One region of the Thalassotalea sp. HSM 43 genome, then DNA from elsewhere that is predicted to be linked to it. Evidence: predicted binding sites of a transcription regulator. Region 1 holds the regulator's gene; the other holds the start of a gene.
What was found. Region 1 encodes ArgR, which controls arginine synthesis, uptake and breakdown. Its sites were predicted from a motif close to ANTGAATANNTATTCANT; they were not measured.
Positions count from the first base shown of each region.

Region 1 (8,179 bases):
ACTGTTAGGTGCTCGTAAGGGTAAATACGGTAAAAACGGTGAAATCTTCCCAATCCCAGGTTCAAACATGCCATTGGCTACGCTTGGTACTTTCATCTTATGGATGGGTTGGTTTGGTTTTAACGGTGGTTCTCAATTGCTTCTATCTGATGCTGAAAACGCAACCGCTGTTGGTCAAATTTTCGTTAACACCAATGCTGCTGCCGCTGCAGGTGCTGTTGCCGCACTATTACTTAATAAAGTAATTTGGGGTAAAGCAGACCTAACCATGATTCTAAATGGTGCATTAGCTGGTTTGGTAACGATTACCGCTGACCCACTATCTCCATCTCCACTGTTTGCAAGCTTACTTGGTGCACTTGGTGGTATGTTAGTGGTACTTTCAATTACCTCTCTGGATAAAGTCAAGATTGATGATCCAGTAGGTGCTATCTCTGTTCACGGTGTTGTTGGTTTCTTCGCGCTAATGGTTGTACCATTTAGCAACGGCGATGCAACATTTGGTGCTCAGTTATACGGTGCATTCGTTATCTTCGCATGGGTATTTGCAGCAAGTTTTGCAGTATGGTTTGTATTGAAGAAAACCATGGGCATCCGTGTTAGTGAAGATGAAGAATACAATGGTGTGGACAAATCTGATTGTGGTGTCGAAGCATACCCTGAGTTTGTCTCGCTAAAAGGATAATAACAATAACGACGCTAGTTGGTTAAAGTTTAGGGCCGGTTTATACCGGCCCTTTTTTTATTATTAATAAATAGTTAGCGACTGTTTTGTTGAATTATTAAACACCACTCAAAGACAAATTCGTTGTTTTTTCGCTTTGTCGACTGATCACATTGCCGATTGCCAAATCAGGTGCTATGTTACAAATAACTAATACAGCATTATCAGGTAGTACTTATGAAAACAATAACTATATCGCTTCTTTCCACCCTAATGCTTAGCCAAGCCGGATGTGCTTTTATCACTGAAGATCCCTGTGAAGATATCGTCTTTACCTCGGAGCAACGCGAACAATGTGCACAACTGCAAAGGCAAATCGTAAACGCAAAAAATAATCCCATTAAACGCACTGAACTCGAGCGTCGCTATGAGCAAGATTGCGTTAATATCCGTTACTATCGTGATGATAAAACCGATGAGCGCTGTAATAACCAAACCTCGGTTGATAGTATCCTACGCGAAGGTCGCCCAGAAGACGTAGAAACCGCAACTGGAGCCAATGATTAATGCGTAACATGCTTGCGGTGTTAGTCATGATTTCGCCTTTGCTATTCGCGAGCAAGTCATTACAGGCCGAAACGGTTGTCGATAGTATCAGTGAACTGAAAACCATGGTCGCGGAAAATAAAGGTAAGGTTATTTACCTCGATTTTTGGGCCTCTTGGTGTATTCCTTGTAAAAAGTCCTTTCCTTGGATGAATGAAATGCAGAACAAGTATCAGCAGCAAGGACTAACGGTAATTTCGGTTAACGTTGATGTGAAACAGGCCATGGCCGAAGCCTTTATTGCCGAACACCCGGCAAACTTTTCGGTGATCTACGATCCCGATGGCCGATTGGCGAAAAAGTTTGAATTAAAAGGCATGCCAAGCAGTTTCATTTATGATCGCAGTGGCAAAATAGTCAAAGCACACACCGGCTTTTTTGTTAACAAGCAGGCGCAATATGAAGCTGAATTGGTCGAGCTACTAAAACAGTAAATGACCAGCAGTTAAACTCACATTTTTCAAGGGGTCAGATGACTTGAATTGAATCAAGTCATCTGACCCCTTGAAAATAAAAACGGTCGCTATTGCGACCGTTTTTTATTGCGTAGCAATCAAGTGATTAGGCGTTGATGAAATCAACACCTTCTTGAATATCTTTGTTTAGAGTCGCTAGCATGTCGTCTTTTGCTTTTTGCTCATAAGCGCTAAGCTCACCGTATGGTAAGTACTCTTCTACACCGTTCTTACCAAGTACAACTGGTTGTGCGAAGTATTCAGCATCACCGGTGTTACCTTGAACGTATGCGTAGTCAACAACGCCTTCTTCGCCTTGTAGACCACGTACCAGTGATAAACAAAAACGAGCTGCTGCAGCACCCATAGAAAGCGTCGCAGAACCGCCACCAGCTTTTGCGTTAACAACTTCGGTACCAGCGTTTTGGATGCGTGGTGTTAGTGCGTCAATTTCTTCTTGAGTAAACTCAACACCTTCAACTTGTGAAAGTAGAGGAAGAATAGTTGTACCTGAGTGACCACCGATTACTGGTACTTTAATGTCTGAAGTCGACTTGCCTTTTAGCTCAGCAATGAAGGTTTCGCTACGGATAACATCAAGAGTTGTTACACCAAATACGCGGTTCGCTTCGTAAGTACCTGCTTTTTTGAAAACTTCAGCAACAATTGGCACAGTGCCGTTTACTGGGTTGGTAATAACACCAACAAGCGCTTTTGGACTGTTAGCAACGATGCTTTCAGCAAGCGTCTTAATGATGCCAGCATTGACAGCAAATAGGTCAGCACGGTCCATACCAGGCTTACGTGGCATACCTGCTGGAATAATTACAATGTCACAACCTGTTAGGGCAGTCGCTAAATCATCAGCGCCGTAACCTTTAACTGTTACATCAGTAGGGATGTGAGATAAGTCAACGGCAACACCTGGAACAACTGGGGCTACGTCATACAAAGATAACTCTGAACCTGCTGGTAGTTGAGTTTTAAGTAATAGTGATAAGGCTTGACCGATACCACCGGCTGCACCAAGAACGGCAACTTTCATTGAATTTCTCCAAAATGATGTGAGTGTTAGTAATCACTTAACAGCCAATCTAGAGGATAATTCCAGATTGAGTAATTACTTTAATTTTTTAGTGCACAAAAGATACAAAATTGAGACTAAAAATACAAACACTTTTGTCAACAATAGGGCTATGGTGATATGATACTTTAGTTCAGAATCTCGATATTTGTAATATAAACTGAACATTACAATAAGAAACGACAAGAATTGGGACACCTTTGGTCAAATAGGCTCAGCCGAAATGAGCGTTAACCAATAGGTATTGGGGAATTGTTTTAACAGTGATTACTGTCACCGGTAAACACCGAAAATACGGTCAAAAGAATAATTTATGAGCACACAGCAAAAACAGGAAGCTTTAATCAATGCGTTTAAAGAACTGCTAAAACAAGAGCAGTTTGGTTCACAGGGCGATATCGTTGAAGCCCTTAAAGCGCAAGGTTTTGATAACGTCAGTCAGTCAAAAGTTTCACGTATGTTAAGCAAGTTTGGCGCGGTCAGAACCCGCAATGCCCGTCAGGAAATGGTCTATTGTTTACCTGCAGAACTTGGTGTGCCGACGGCAAAAAGTCCACTCAAACAATTAGTGCTAGATATCGAGTCGAATGAAGTGATGTTAATCGTTCGTACCAGCCCGGGCGCGGCACAATTAATTGCTCGTTTACTGGACTCACTAGGCAAAGCCGACGGCGTTTTAGGTACCATTGCTGGCGATGATACCATCTTTATCTCACCAACCTCGGTTAATGATATACAGTCAATTAAAGAAAAATTGTTTATGCTGTTTCAGAAAATGAATTAGGCAATTCAAGAATTGATGACAAAGGGCGCTTTAAGCGCCCTTTGTTTTTTCTAATAAGTTAAAGTTCGGCGGCTTGTTCTAATAAATCCATCGACGGTACAAAGAAAGATGCACCTGTTTCGGCTTGAGTATATTTTAAGATGTGATCGTAGTTGCCGTGCTCATCACCGGCATACATGCTCTTTAACTGCTCTTCAAAGTTAACTGGGGTGTAACAAAAGGACACGAAGAACAGGCCTTGATTCTTCATATGGCCGTACGGCATGCTTTGTCTGAGTATTTCCATACTATTGCCATCAGCATCTTTTAGATTGGTGCGTTTAACGTGTGCTGTTGGCGCTTTATCTTCTGACGCGTATTCAATATCATCAACCTTGGTACGGCCAATAATATCTTCTTGCTGTTTTGTTTCTAAGCCTTCCCACGCGTTAAAGTTGTGGCGAAAACGTTGGATATGCAGATAACTGCCTTTGCTAAAGTCGCCACAGCTGTCGTCCAAAAGAGCGACCTCGCGCTTGTGTAATCCTTTGGGGTTTTCGGTACCGTCAACAAAGCCGGTTAAGTCGCGACCGTCGAGATATCGAAAGCCTTTTACTTGTTCAACCAACTCGACGGCATCGCCTAACATTTCACATACTTTGGTCGATACAACATGGTTAACATCGGCGCGATCGCTGCGAATTTGCAGGTACAGGTCATAGTTTGTCGCCGGTGCAACGCGATTATCAACTTGAATATGCTCAAAGGCTTTAAGTTGGCTAGGGCGAGCAGTAGGGTAATAACGATCCCAATAATTAGCACCAATGGCGATAACAGTATTTAAGTTAGCTTCGGAGAAATTGTGGGCATATTCGTCGAACATGGCGGGAAGCTTTGCCAAAATCTTGCGAATAAACGCATCATTATTATCTGTTACGTTAAACATCAGGTAGTAACTGTGCAGATTCGGTTCCGCACAAACGCCAAATTGCTCAATAGCCATAATTATTAACTCGCTAATATTTTTAATTAAGTATATGAATTAATGAACAATTAAGAAAGCGAGGCGGGCATTATTTGACGGCATTTACCTGAAAAAGTTTCTTATCTGGCCAGCGTAGGGCGGTGAGTGTTCCTCCCCATACGCAACCGGTGTCGATGGCATGGATATTTTTCGCGATGGTATTGCCTTCAAGAGCGGCCCAATGACCAAATATCCAATCAACGTTGGCTAAATTCTGTTGCACTTCATACCAAGGCTGTAAGTGCTTGTTTTGATTGGTTTGCGGTGAACCTTTACAGTTTAGTTCTAGGCCACCATCTTGATAACAAAAGCGCATACGAGTCATGGCATTGACTGTGAAGCGAAACTTTTCGATATCGGAATGGGCGTGCTGCCATTTATTCGGGAAATCGCCATACATATCCCGTAGCCACTTTTTACGCTTCTTACTTTGCAGTTTTTTTTGTACAAAGGCCGACATTTTTAAGGCTTTTTTCGGTGTCCATTCCGGTGGTAAACCGGCGTGACTTAAGTAGGCATCGGCATCGGGAAGTTGCAATACGAGAGGTTGTTGCAGCAGCCAATCCATCAGCTCTGCACAGTCTTTGGCGTTTAGTAGCTCTTCAAGCTTGTCTTTTTTATTGACGCGGCCAATACCATGGTAGGTGGCAATTAAATGCAAATCATGATTGCCTAATACCGTTTTCGCCGCTTTTCCTAAGCCTTTTATATAACGTAATGTCGCTAACGAGTCTGGTCCTCGGGCAACAAGATCGCCGCAAAACCAAAGCTGGTCTTTTTTGGCATTAAAATTAATCTTGTCTACGAGTTGCAGAAGTTCTGTATGGCAACCCTGAATATCTCCTATCAGGTATATCGCCATAACTAGTTCAACATATTAGGAACGGCGAGACCGAAGACTGGAATGTCGACGCGATATTGGTTCTTGTCGAGGTCACGCATGGTGTAAAACCCCTCCATAGCACCAATAGGGGTCTTAATAATTGAACCACTTGAATAACGGTAACGCTGACCGCTGTTTAAGATAGGTTGTTGGCCGACGACGCCATCGCCTTCAACTGTGACTTTGTGACCATTGGCGTCGGTTATTAACCAGCTGCGGGAAATAAGCTGTAAAGTCTTGTCGCTATTATTCTCTATCGTAATTGTATAGCTGAATACAAAGCGATTCTGGTAACTGTCCGATTGTTCCTCGATAAAATCTACTGAGGTTGTGACTTTGACAAGTTGTCCTGGATCATTACTGCTCATCTTTGCCCTACTATTATTTTTTTGGCGGGTTCTCTGCTAAATAATTAGCAACTTTTACGTATTCCTGCAAGCTGATATTTTCAGGACGTAGTGACGGCGAGATACCTAATTGCTCTAATTGTTCAGCGCTGAGTAGCTTTTTCAGGCTGTTACGAATGGTTTTACGACGCTGATTAAAAGCCTCGGTACATACCCTATTTAACCACTTAATATCGTGGGCAGGGTGCTCGATTTGTTCACGCGGAACCAGACGCACAATGGCACTATCGACCTTCGGAGGCGGCTGAAACGCTTCAGGACCAATTTCCATGACAGGCATTACTTTACAGTAATACTGACACATAATAGACAAACGTCCATAGGCTTTGCTGTCAGGACTTGCAGCCATACGATTTACCACTTCTTTTTGCAGCATAAAGTGCATATCTTTGATTTTGTCACCAAAACTTAGCAAGTGAAAAATCAATGGCGTGGAAATATTGTAAGGTAAGTTACCAAACACACGCAGTGGTTTGTCATTAGCAAGGGTCGAAAAATCAAATTTTAACGCATCGGTTTCATAGATGGTCAAATGCTTGGCGATAAATGGATGATGACGTAATCGATGCGCTAAGTCGCGGTCAAGTTCAACCACGCTGATATCACCGGCACGTTCTATAACCGGCTCGGTTAATGCGCCTAAGCCTGGACCAATTTCAATTAGGTTTTCATCTTCACCGGGATCAATGGCATCAACAATGCGACTGATTACGGCGTCATCGTGGAGAAAGTTTTGACCGAAACGTTTTTTGGCCTGATGGCCTAAGTGTGACTTACTCATTGCTGATTATCTACCAGTTCAATCGCATGGGATAATGCGGCTTTAAAGCTGCCGACATCGGCTTTTGTGGTTCCTGCAAGTTCAATCGCTGTGCCGTGATCTACCGAAGTACGGATAAATGGTAAACCAAGGGTAATGTTTACTGAATCGCCAAACCCTTTATATTTTAGCACTGGTAAGCCTTGATCGTGATACATAGCCAAAACAGCATCGGCATCACGTAGATATTTATCTTGAAATATGGTGTCTGCAGGTAATGGACCAAATAGCTTCATACCTTCATTGCGCAAGGCATTAAGGGCAGGGGTTATCGTGGTGATCTCTTCTTTACCTAAATGACCATCTTCACCGGCATGTGGGTTTAATCCACAGACGTAAATTTTCGGCTCTTTGATGCCAAACTTTTCTTTCAAGTCTTGATTGAGAATACGAGTAATCTTTAAAACTCTGTCGTAGGTAATGGCTTTTGATACGTAAGCTAAAGGAATATGGGTCGTCATCAACGAGACACGCAAACCTTCTGTTGCGAGCATCATAACCACGTCATTACAATTTGCTTGCTGGGCAAAAAACTCGGTGTGTCCAGAAAAAGGAATACCAGCTTTATTGATTAAGCCTTTGTGCACCGGACCGGTACACACCGCTTTAAACTCCCCTGACATATTGCGTTCACTGGCGATACGTAAAGTTTCGACCACGTAAGCACCATTGTTCGGGTTCAACTCACCCGCCACACAGGTATCATTGAGTGGTACCGTGATAACATCGATATGACCAGGTAGGTGTTCTTTCGGCGCCGCTGTTGAATCGTATTCACTTATCGTTAGCGGTAGGCCAAGCTGTTCGGCGCGCTGCGCTAATAATTGTGGATCCGCTACAGCAACCAATTGCGCTGGCCATTGTTGTTGCACCAGTGCAATAAGAATATCCGGGCCAACACCAGCGGGTTCGCCCGGAGTAATCGCGATTTTGTTAATCATTACTCGTCATCATCCATGACTTCAATGTAAGCGCCGTCACGGGTTTCTTTCATCCAGCGCAGTGCTTCTGCACCAAATTTACGATTGAATATCAACTGATAAGCACGGTTTTCAGTATTTTGTTCCGTTGCATCAAGGGTACGACGGTCGGTTAATTGCACGATGTGCCAACCGAACGAAGAGCGAAACGGTTTAGAATACTCTTCAACGTCCAATGCTTTGATGACTTGCGCGAAGGCAGGATCGTAAGAGTCAGGATCTGCCCAACCTAAGTCACCACCGCGCGAAGAGGTAGGGCCTTCTGAATGCTCTCTGGCTAGGGTATCAAAATCGGCTTCGCCTTTTTCAATTTGATCTAGCATATCTTGCAGCATGTTTTCCGCTTTTTGTTCAGACAAGATGATAGATGGCTTGATTAAGATATGACGAGAACGTGACTCGGTTACTTCAACTTTTTCTTTACCACGGATTTCCATGACTTTGATGATGTTAAAACCAAGACCGGTACGAATCGGACCATAAACTTCACCTT
Region 1 covers NZ_CP038493.1:2,536,831-2,545,009, forward strand. The annotation lists gene E2K93_RS10920 (ammonium transporter) at 1-685, shown strand, start outside; gene E2K93_RS10925 (hypothetical protein) at 902-1,231, shown strand; gene E2K93_RS10930 (TlpA disulfide reductase family protein) at 1,231-1,704, shown strand; gene mdh (malate dehydrogenase) at 1,832-2,770, opposite strand; gene argR (transcriptional regulator ArgR) at 3,123-3,593, shown strand; gene E2K93_RS10945 (Dyp-type peroxidase) at 3,652-4,575, opposite strand; gene E2K93_RS10950 (symmetrical bis(5'-nucleosyl)-tetraphosphatase) at 4,646-5,458, opposite strand; gene apaG (Co2+/Mg2+ efflux protein ApaG) at 5,461-5,847, opposite strand; gene rsmA (16S rRNA (adenine(1518)-N(6)/adenine(1519)-N(6))-dimethyltransferase RsmA) at 5,861-6,667, opposite strand; gene pdxA (4-hydroxythreonine-4-phosphate dehydrogenase PdxA) at 6,664-7,647, opposite strand; partial or broken gene surA (peptidylprolyl isomerase SurA) at 7,647-8,179, opposite strand, start outside.

Region 2 (8,179 bases), 290 kb from region 1:
GTACTAGCGTTCTAAAACTGTCACCAAAGCCAACATCAACGATAAAATCTTGATCACAAAGACTAACTTGCAATAATAAATGGTCAAAATCAGGGCCGTAGCTATCCTTTGACCACACATTGGCCGCCAACATTTTTGCGTCGTAACCTAAGCCAGTAAGCAATTGATAAAACATATAATTTAGTTCATAACAAAAACCACCTCGGCGGTTTTCGACGATTTTATGATACAAATCAGGCAAGCTCAGAGAAATCCCGTTATCTAAAGCAATATCTAAATTTTCAAACGGGACATGATACAAGTGAGCGGTAAAAAGTTGCTGTAAATAGGCTTGATCAGTAGTCTCAGGCGCCACCATCCCTATGCGCTGCAAATAACAGTCTAGTTGTTGTTGTGTTAACGCTTTCATTGCTGAATCGTTTGGCAAGTGTGTCTCCTTCAATTTAATCAGGGCGCCGGCCATTAATACGCCGGCTTATGTTTACATAAGTCGGCATGCTACAACCTCAAGCTAAGTTGAGGTCAACAGTTTTTTGCCACTGCTTTTTCCACTACTCTGACCAAATAGCCAGTTCGTTGCCACCGGGGTCACAAAAATGAAAACGTCGGCCTCCGGGAAAGGAAAATATTGGTTTTACAATAACCCCACCGTGGTTAATCACTTTTGCCAAAGATTCTTCTAAATGACTGGAATATAGCACCACTAAAGGTGCACCTTGTTGATAGCTGGCGGTTTTATCGTGCAGGTAAAAGCCACCATTAAATGAGCCGTCGTTAAACGCCGTATAGTCCGGGCCATAGTCAGTAAATTGCCATTGAAATGCCTGGCTATAAAACTGTTTAACTTTGCTTATGTCTGTGGTTGGTAATTCGATATAATTGATTGTTTCCGCTACCATTATTTGCTCTCCTGTTTGCTGGCAACTTTTTGATAGCAAACATCAAGATTGCCGTTTCCTTTGTGATGGTAAAAGTCATGGGAATACTTGCGGCGTTGCGCTAATTTGTTTTGAAAATAGTCGCTTGTAGTATCTTCGATGAGCCAATGTTGCTGCTCATTTTTTGCCAATTGAGAGCCAAGATATGCCTTGATAATAAAACTTGGCTGTTTTGCATCACTAAACGCACCACTCAATAAGTCATCGCCTCGCTCTATTTTATACAGCGCTTGCCAACCATCAATAACCCGGCCAAACACGCTCATATTGCGATCAAGATGACGCGGTGAGACGCCAAACATAATGGCAAAGTCTGTGGTGCCAGAATGAATGTTATTGCCCCGGGCTAAGTTGATCACCCCTGGACAATGTATTAACCATTCTTTGTTTTCACTGACAGAGCGCCCTACCGCAAAACCTTGGATAAAGCCGGTCTGCTCTGCTAATAAGTCAGCAGACTGAACTAAGGTAAATGGCGACTCTTTATTGATGTCCCGCTCAATTTCAGCCTGCATTGAGGTTTTGACTTTACTGGTTTTGCTGCCGCTGGTATCGCCGCCTTGCACCACAAAGTTTTCGATCACCCGATAAAACGGTAGGCCATCATAAAAGCCTTCTTGTACCAACTTACGCATGTACTCAACATGGCGAGGCGCAAAAAACTGTGCCAACTCAATGGTCACAGTGCCTTGATTGGTTTGCAGGTAGAGCAGATTCTCTTGTTCAACTTTTCGCCATGATGGTTGATTGGCCAAAGCGGTTAATGAAGTAAATAACAGTACGATTATAGCGATGCTACGTAACATAATAAGTCCCTGATATTGCGTTTATCAATTAACCATAAAGCAATTATGATAAAAATTACAGGCATAAAAAAACCACGCTTGAGCGTGGTTTTTTCAATATAGATTAATCGTTTAACCAACTAAGGCTAACAATACACCTGCAGCTACCGCCGAGCCAAGGACACCCGCGACATTTGGTCCCATCGCATGCATTAACAAGAAGTTATGTGGGTTTGATTCAAGACCTACTTTATTGACCACCCGTGCGGCCATAGGTACAGCAGACACACCGGCTGCACCAACCAACGGGTTAATTGGGTCGGTAGAGAATTTAGCCATTAATTTCGCCATTAATACACCTGCTGCGGTACCGATTGAAAATGCCACAGCACCTAGACCTAAAATGCCTAAGGTTTCAACATTCAAAAACGATTCAGCGCTTAGCTTGGAACCAACACCTAAACCTAGGAAGATGGTGACGATGTTAATCAACTCGTTCTGCGCCGTTGAGCTTAAACGATCCACAACACCACATTCACGCATCAAGTTACCTAAACAGAACATACCCACTAGCGGCGTGGCTGCTGGTAGAAAGAAAATGGTCATCATCAAAACAGCTAATGGGAACAAAATCTTTTCAATTTTGGTGACATGACGCAATTGCTTCATTTCAATCTTGCGCTCTTCTTTATTGGTCAGCGCTTTCATGATTGGTGGTTGAATAATCGGTACGAGCGCCATGTATGAATAGGCTGCTACCGCAATGGCACCGAGTAATTCTGGGGCAAGCTTCGAGGCTAAGAAAATAGCCGTTGGGCCATCAGCTCCACCAATAATGGCTATCGCTGAGGCATCTTGCAGACTGAAATTAAAACCCGGAAGTGCATTTAAGGCAATGGCACCAAACAGTGTGGCAAAGATACCAAACTGCGCTGCCGCACCGAGCAATAACATACGAGGATTGGCGATAAGCGCGCCAAAATCCGTCATCGCACCAACACCCATAAAAATCAATAATGGGAAGATACCGGTATCAATGCCAGCGTAGTAAATGTAGTGCAATACACCACCGACTTCGCTAAAACCAGCAACCGGTATATTGGTTAGGATTGCACCAAAACCAATTGGCAATAACAATAAAGGCTCAAATTTTTTCGCAATAGCTAAAAATAGCAAACCAAGGCCGACCAACATCATGATCACCTGGCCCAACTCAAAGTTAGCCAGACCTGTGGAATTCCACAGGATATTCAAGGAGTCCATTTGCTACTCCTACAACGTCAGCAACGCGTCGCCTACAGCAACGCTATCGCCTTCTTTTACATCAACACTCGATACCGTGCCCGTTGCCGTTGCGCGAATTTCTGTTTCCATTTTCATCGCTTCCATGACAACAACCACATCGCCTTCAGTAACCATATCGCCAGCTTTCACCAACAATTTGAAGATGTTTCCTGCCAATGGTGCATCAACTGTCGTGCCACCAGACGCCACTGCAGGCGCTGCAGAAGCGCTAGGCTTAGCAACCGCAATGTTTTCAATGCTGCCACCTGGGGCGACAACCACATCGTAAACATGACCGTCTACTTGTACCGCATAGCTTTCGGCTTTACCTTTAGCAGGCGCTGCTTGAGCCGCTGCCGGTTTAACATCGTCGGCACTCGGTACCGGTTCAAACGCGTCTGGATTGTTACGATTCTCTAAGAACTTAAGGCCAATTTGCGGGAATAGTGCGTAGGTTAATACGTCGTCGATAACCGCTTCAGCAAGATCAATATTTTTCTCTTTTGCTAAATCCATCAGTTCGGTTTCGAGTTTATCTAACTCAGGCTCAAGGAAATCCGCAGGACGACCAGTAATCGCCTCACCACCATCTAACACGCGCTTTTGTAAATCGCCGTCAACAGGGGCTGGTGTCGCGCCATATTCGCCTTTAAGAACACCAGCGGTTTCTTTCGTGATCGACTTATAACGTTCACCAGTGAGCACGTTTAGTACCGATTGGGTACCAACAATTTGTGATGTTGGCGTAACCAAAGGAATGTAACCTAACTCTTTACGAACACGTGGGATCTCTTCCAACACTTCGTCAAACTTGTCTGCTGCGCCTTGCTCACGCAGTTGATTTTCCATATTGGTTAACATGCCACCAGGCACTTGTGCTAACAATATACGTGCATCAACGCCTTTCAAGCTGCCTTCAAACTTGGCGTATTTAGCTCGCACTTCACGGAAGTAAGTTGCAACTTCAGCCAGCTTTTCCATATCAAGACCAGTATCTCGGTCACGACCTTTAACCGTAGAAACGATAGATTCTGTTGGTGAATGACCATAAGTCATCGACATTGATGAAATGGAAGTATCAATCACATCAACACCGGCATCAATGGCTTTCATGTGAGTGGCCATGCTTAGACCAGTTGTCGCATGACAATGCAATGAAATAGGTAAACCAACCTGATCTTTTAATTTGCCAATCAACTCTTCGCCGTCGTACGGGTTAAGTAAACCTGACATATCTTTAATACATAACGAGTGAGCACCCATATCCTGCATGCGCTTGGCCATATCAAGCCAGGTATCGATGGTATGCACTGGAGATTCGGTGAATGACAACGTACCTTGAGCGTGTGCTCCAACTTTAACCGCCGCTTTGATCGCGGTTTCTAAATTGCGGGTATCATTCATGGCATCAAAAATTCGGAACACGTCAACGCCATTTACATGGGCTCGCTCTACAAATTTTTCGACAACGTCATCAGCATAGTGACGATAACCAAGGATATTTTGGCCACGAAACAGCATTTGTTGCTTGGTATTAGGCATCGCCTCTTTTAATTTACGAATGCGCTCCCATGGATCTTCACCTAAATAACGAATACAAGAGTCGAACGTAGCGCCGCCCCATGATTCGATAGACCAATAGCCGATTTCATCCATTTTTTTGGCTATTGGCAACATATCTTCTAAACGAAAACGAGTAGCCAATAATGATTGGTGACCATCACGTAAGACTAACTCAGTGATCCCCAACTTATTTAATGACTCGGACATAGTTTGCTCCTAAATTTGTACGTTATTCTTGCGATAGTGAGCGATAGCAGTGCTAATTGCAGCAACAACCCCTGGCGCGATTTGATCACTCTTGGCAACAGAGGTGTTTACTTTTTTGCTCTGCGGTGCAGTCTCTGGAAAATGGCTGCCAATCTTGGCCAGCAGTTTGATGGCATAAATCAAAACAGTTAAAAATGCGAAAACAAACCCCATACCAACTAATAAAAGCATACCAGCTTCAATAAATACTTGTGATAGGTTTTCCATAGTCGATCTCATTAGCGTAATAAAGAATTTAGAATAATCACTCAAATTCAAAATGGCAATGATAAAATGTCAATTAGATGTAAATATTCACTGTCAAGAGGCAAAATGAGTAAAAAACAGTGATTTTTAGATAAAAACCGCATAACTATGCAGATTTTCTATTTAGTGTGAATTTTTATTCCAACCTTACCAATAAAAAACACCATGGTTTTGTATAGCAATTAGCCAATCCATTGGTTATTTCAAGCAATAATGCGGCATTTACAGCGAAAATCCGCTCCTTCTACGGCACTATTTTGGGATTTATGTGCTGCTGTGCTAGAACAACACTTAAAAGCGACGGAAATTACGCTGCTGTGTATAGCCCAATTTATAGCCCAATGTATAACCCAATCTTTCGCGATGTGTGGTAACTGCGTCAATCAATAGCCGCAATGACAAATGCGCATTAAATGGTCTGCATGCTTTCGACAAAACAGCCATTAAGCTATCACAAACATGCTAATGACAACCCTTACCCGCAAAATCCGTTCTATACTTAATTTCAGTTAAATCAGGCTTTTATATAACAAACTAGATATAAACAAGAATTCCTATATCGATAACACGTGAAGCCTGACTCAATGTTAAAAATTTATTAAATCATGCAGATGCATACGCAGTAGTGATCAACTTGTATCTGCACCCGAATGGAAAGCCATGATGAAAATAAAAAATCAACCTCGAACAACAGCGTTTATTAGCGCCATTTGCCTTGCTGCCCTAACCTATGCGGCAAATATCCTTGCTGCCGGTGGCGGTGCTCCGGTGGTCGACCAAAACTTTAAGATTGAAGCCGGTACCACCTTATTTAAAAACGTTAACGTGTTTAATGGTACTGACAATAAGCTTTACAAAGGCATTAACGTATTGGTTGAAGGTACCACGATTACCAAAATCAGTGATGACGATATTGCCATAAATGCTGACCACAGAGTCATCGATGGCCAAGGGAAAACCTTAATGCCAGGCCTTATTGATGGTCATGCGCATGTAATGATTAATAATGGTTACGGTAAAATAGAAAGCGATATGGACTTAACCGATATGTCTTATCGCGCGACGATTGTCGCTGAACGTTTTCTTATGGATGGTTTCACCACAGTACGTGACATGGGTGGCCCAGCATTCGGACTGATGCGTAACATCAACTCTGGTCATTTACTCGGTCCTAAGATCTTCCCTTCAGGTGCTTTTGTATCACAAACCTCTGGCCACGGTGATTTTCGCGATCGCGGTGATGTTGGTTTTTCACCTGCAACCTCTGGCGATATAGCTAACTTTGAAAAATTTGGTATCGGTGCGGTTGCTGACGGTAAAGCTGAAGCGCTAAAAGCAACGCGAATTAATTTACGCAACGGTGCGACACAAATTAAGATCATGGCAGGTGGCGGCGGTTCATCTAAGTATGACCCAATCGATACGGTGCAATTTTCCAAAGAAGAAACCTGTGCCATCGTTGAAGCCGTTAAAGATTGGAATACCTATGTAGGTGCCCACGTATACAACGACCGTGCAATGAACCGTCTAATGGACTGTGGCGTGAAATCATTCGAACACGGCTTTTTCATGAACGAAGAAACCATGCAGCGTATCTCTAAAGAAGGTGTCTACGTGGTACCACAAATGTGGGGACTATCGCCGGACCTAGCGAAGAACCCATTGATGCCTGCAGACAAAATCCCATTAGTGGCGAAACTACAACAACAGTTTGGCGACTATGGGAAAAAACTCATCGCTAATGATGTAAAAGTTGTCTTCGCATCGGATTACGTCGGGGTTTTCGCTGATGCTGAGCGTGCACGTCGTTACGAAATCTGGTGGCGCGGTGAATCGTTTGGCGATAACTTCGAAGTATTGAAGCAAATGACCTCAACCGCTGGCGAATTAATGGCTTTATCAGGTCCACGCAACCCATACGCTGCATCAGGTAAACTCGGTGTGGTTGAAGTAGGCGCTGCCGCTGACCTTATTCTTGTCGACGGTAACCCACTGAAAGACTTAAGTGTTATTGGTGGTAACGATAAATGGTTTGATGCAGATCCAGCATACACTTTAATCCCAACCATTCACATCGTGATGAAGGATGGTGTAATTTATCGCGATGAGCTCTAACTCATTAAAATAATTAACAAAAAGGTTGGCGGCAGCGAAGCCAACCTTCCCTCCCCGCAAAAAGTGTCAGAAATTTATACAGTTTTCAACAGCTTACCTTGATTTCCCAAACAAAATAATGTGGTTAATTTTTAGTAATAATAAAGTTTTGAGCTAGACTAAAATCATCTCTGCATCTTAATAATAGAGGGGTTAACTATGCTTAAACACAAGTTTATTGCATCAATAGTAATAACATTTTCCACCTTTTTTACATCGCTCAGCTTTGCCGCTGACAAACCGAACATTTTGGTTGTTTGGGGTGATGACGTCGGCATTTGGAACATAAGTGCTTATTCGAACGGTATGATGGGGTATCAAACCCCGAATATCGATCGCATCGCAAATGAAGGTATGCGCTTTACTGATTACTACGGTGAACAGTCTTGTACCGCAGGCCGTTCATCATTTATTACTGGTATGTCCGTATTTCGTACCGGCTTGTCTAAAGTTGGCCTGCCAGGCGCTGAACTTGGCATGTCAGAAAAAGACATAACCATTGCTGCGGTATTAAAAGAGCAAGGTTATATGACCGGTCAGTTTGGTAAAAACCACTTGGGTGACCAAGATAAGCACTTACCAACCAATCACGGCTTTGATGAATTTTTTGGTAACCTGTATCACTTAAATGCGGAAGAAGAACCAGAGAATAGAGATTACCCAAAAAATCCTGAATTTCGCAAGAAGTTCGGTCCTCGTGGCGTAATCAAGTCTAGTGCCGATGGCAAAATCGAAGATACTGGCCCATTGACGAAAAAACGTATGGAAGTTGTTGACGATGAAACCGTTGCTGCAGCGTTAAAGTTTATCGACAAAGCTCATAAAGCCGACAAGCCATTTTTTGTATGGTGGAGCGGTACGCGTATGCATTTTCGTACCCATGTCAAAGACGAGCTAATGAACGACCCTAAATATGCAGAATATGATGAATATACCGTTGGT
Region 2 covers NZ_CP038493.1:2,831,721-2,839,899, reverse strand. The annotation lists gene E2K93_RS12280 (arylamine N-acetyltransferase family protein) at 1-427, opposite strand, end outside; gene E2K93_RS12275 (VOC family protein) at 552-899, opposite strand; gene E2K93_RS12270 (peptidylprolyl isomerase) at 899-1,744, opposite strand; gene E2K93_RS12265 (sodium ion-translocating decarboxylase subunit beta) at 1,856-2,986, opposite strand; gene oadA (sodium-extruding oxaloacetate decarboxylase subunit alpha) at 2,996-4,777, opposite strand; gene E2K93_RS12255 (OadG family protein) at 4,787-5,044, opposite strand; gene E2K93_RS12250 (metal-dependent hydrolase family protein) at 5,744-7,198, shown strand; gene E2K93_RS12245 (arylsulfatase) at 7,397-8,179, shown strand, end outside.
Region 2: the regulator ArgR is predicted to act here: its motif matches at 5,211-5,228, upstream of E2K93_RS12255 (OadG family protein).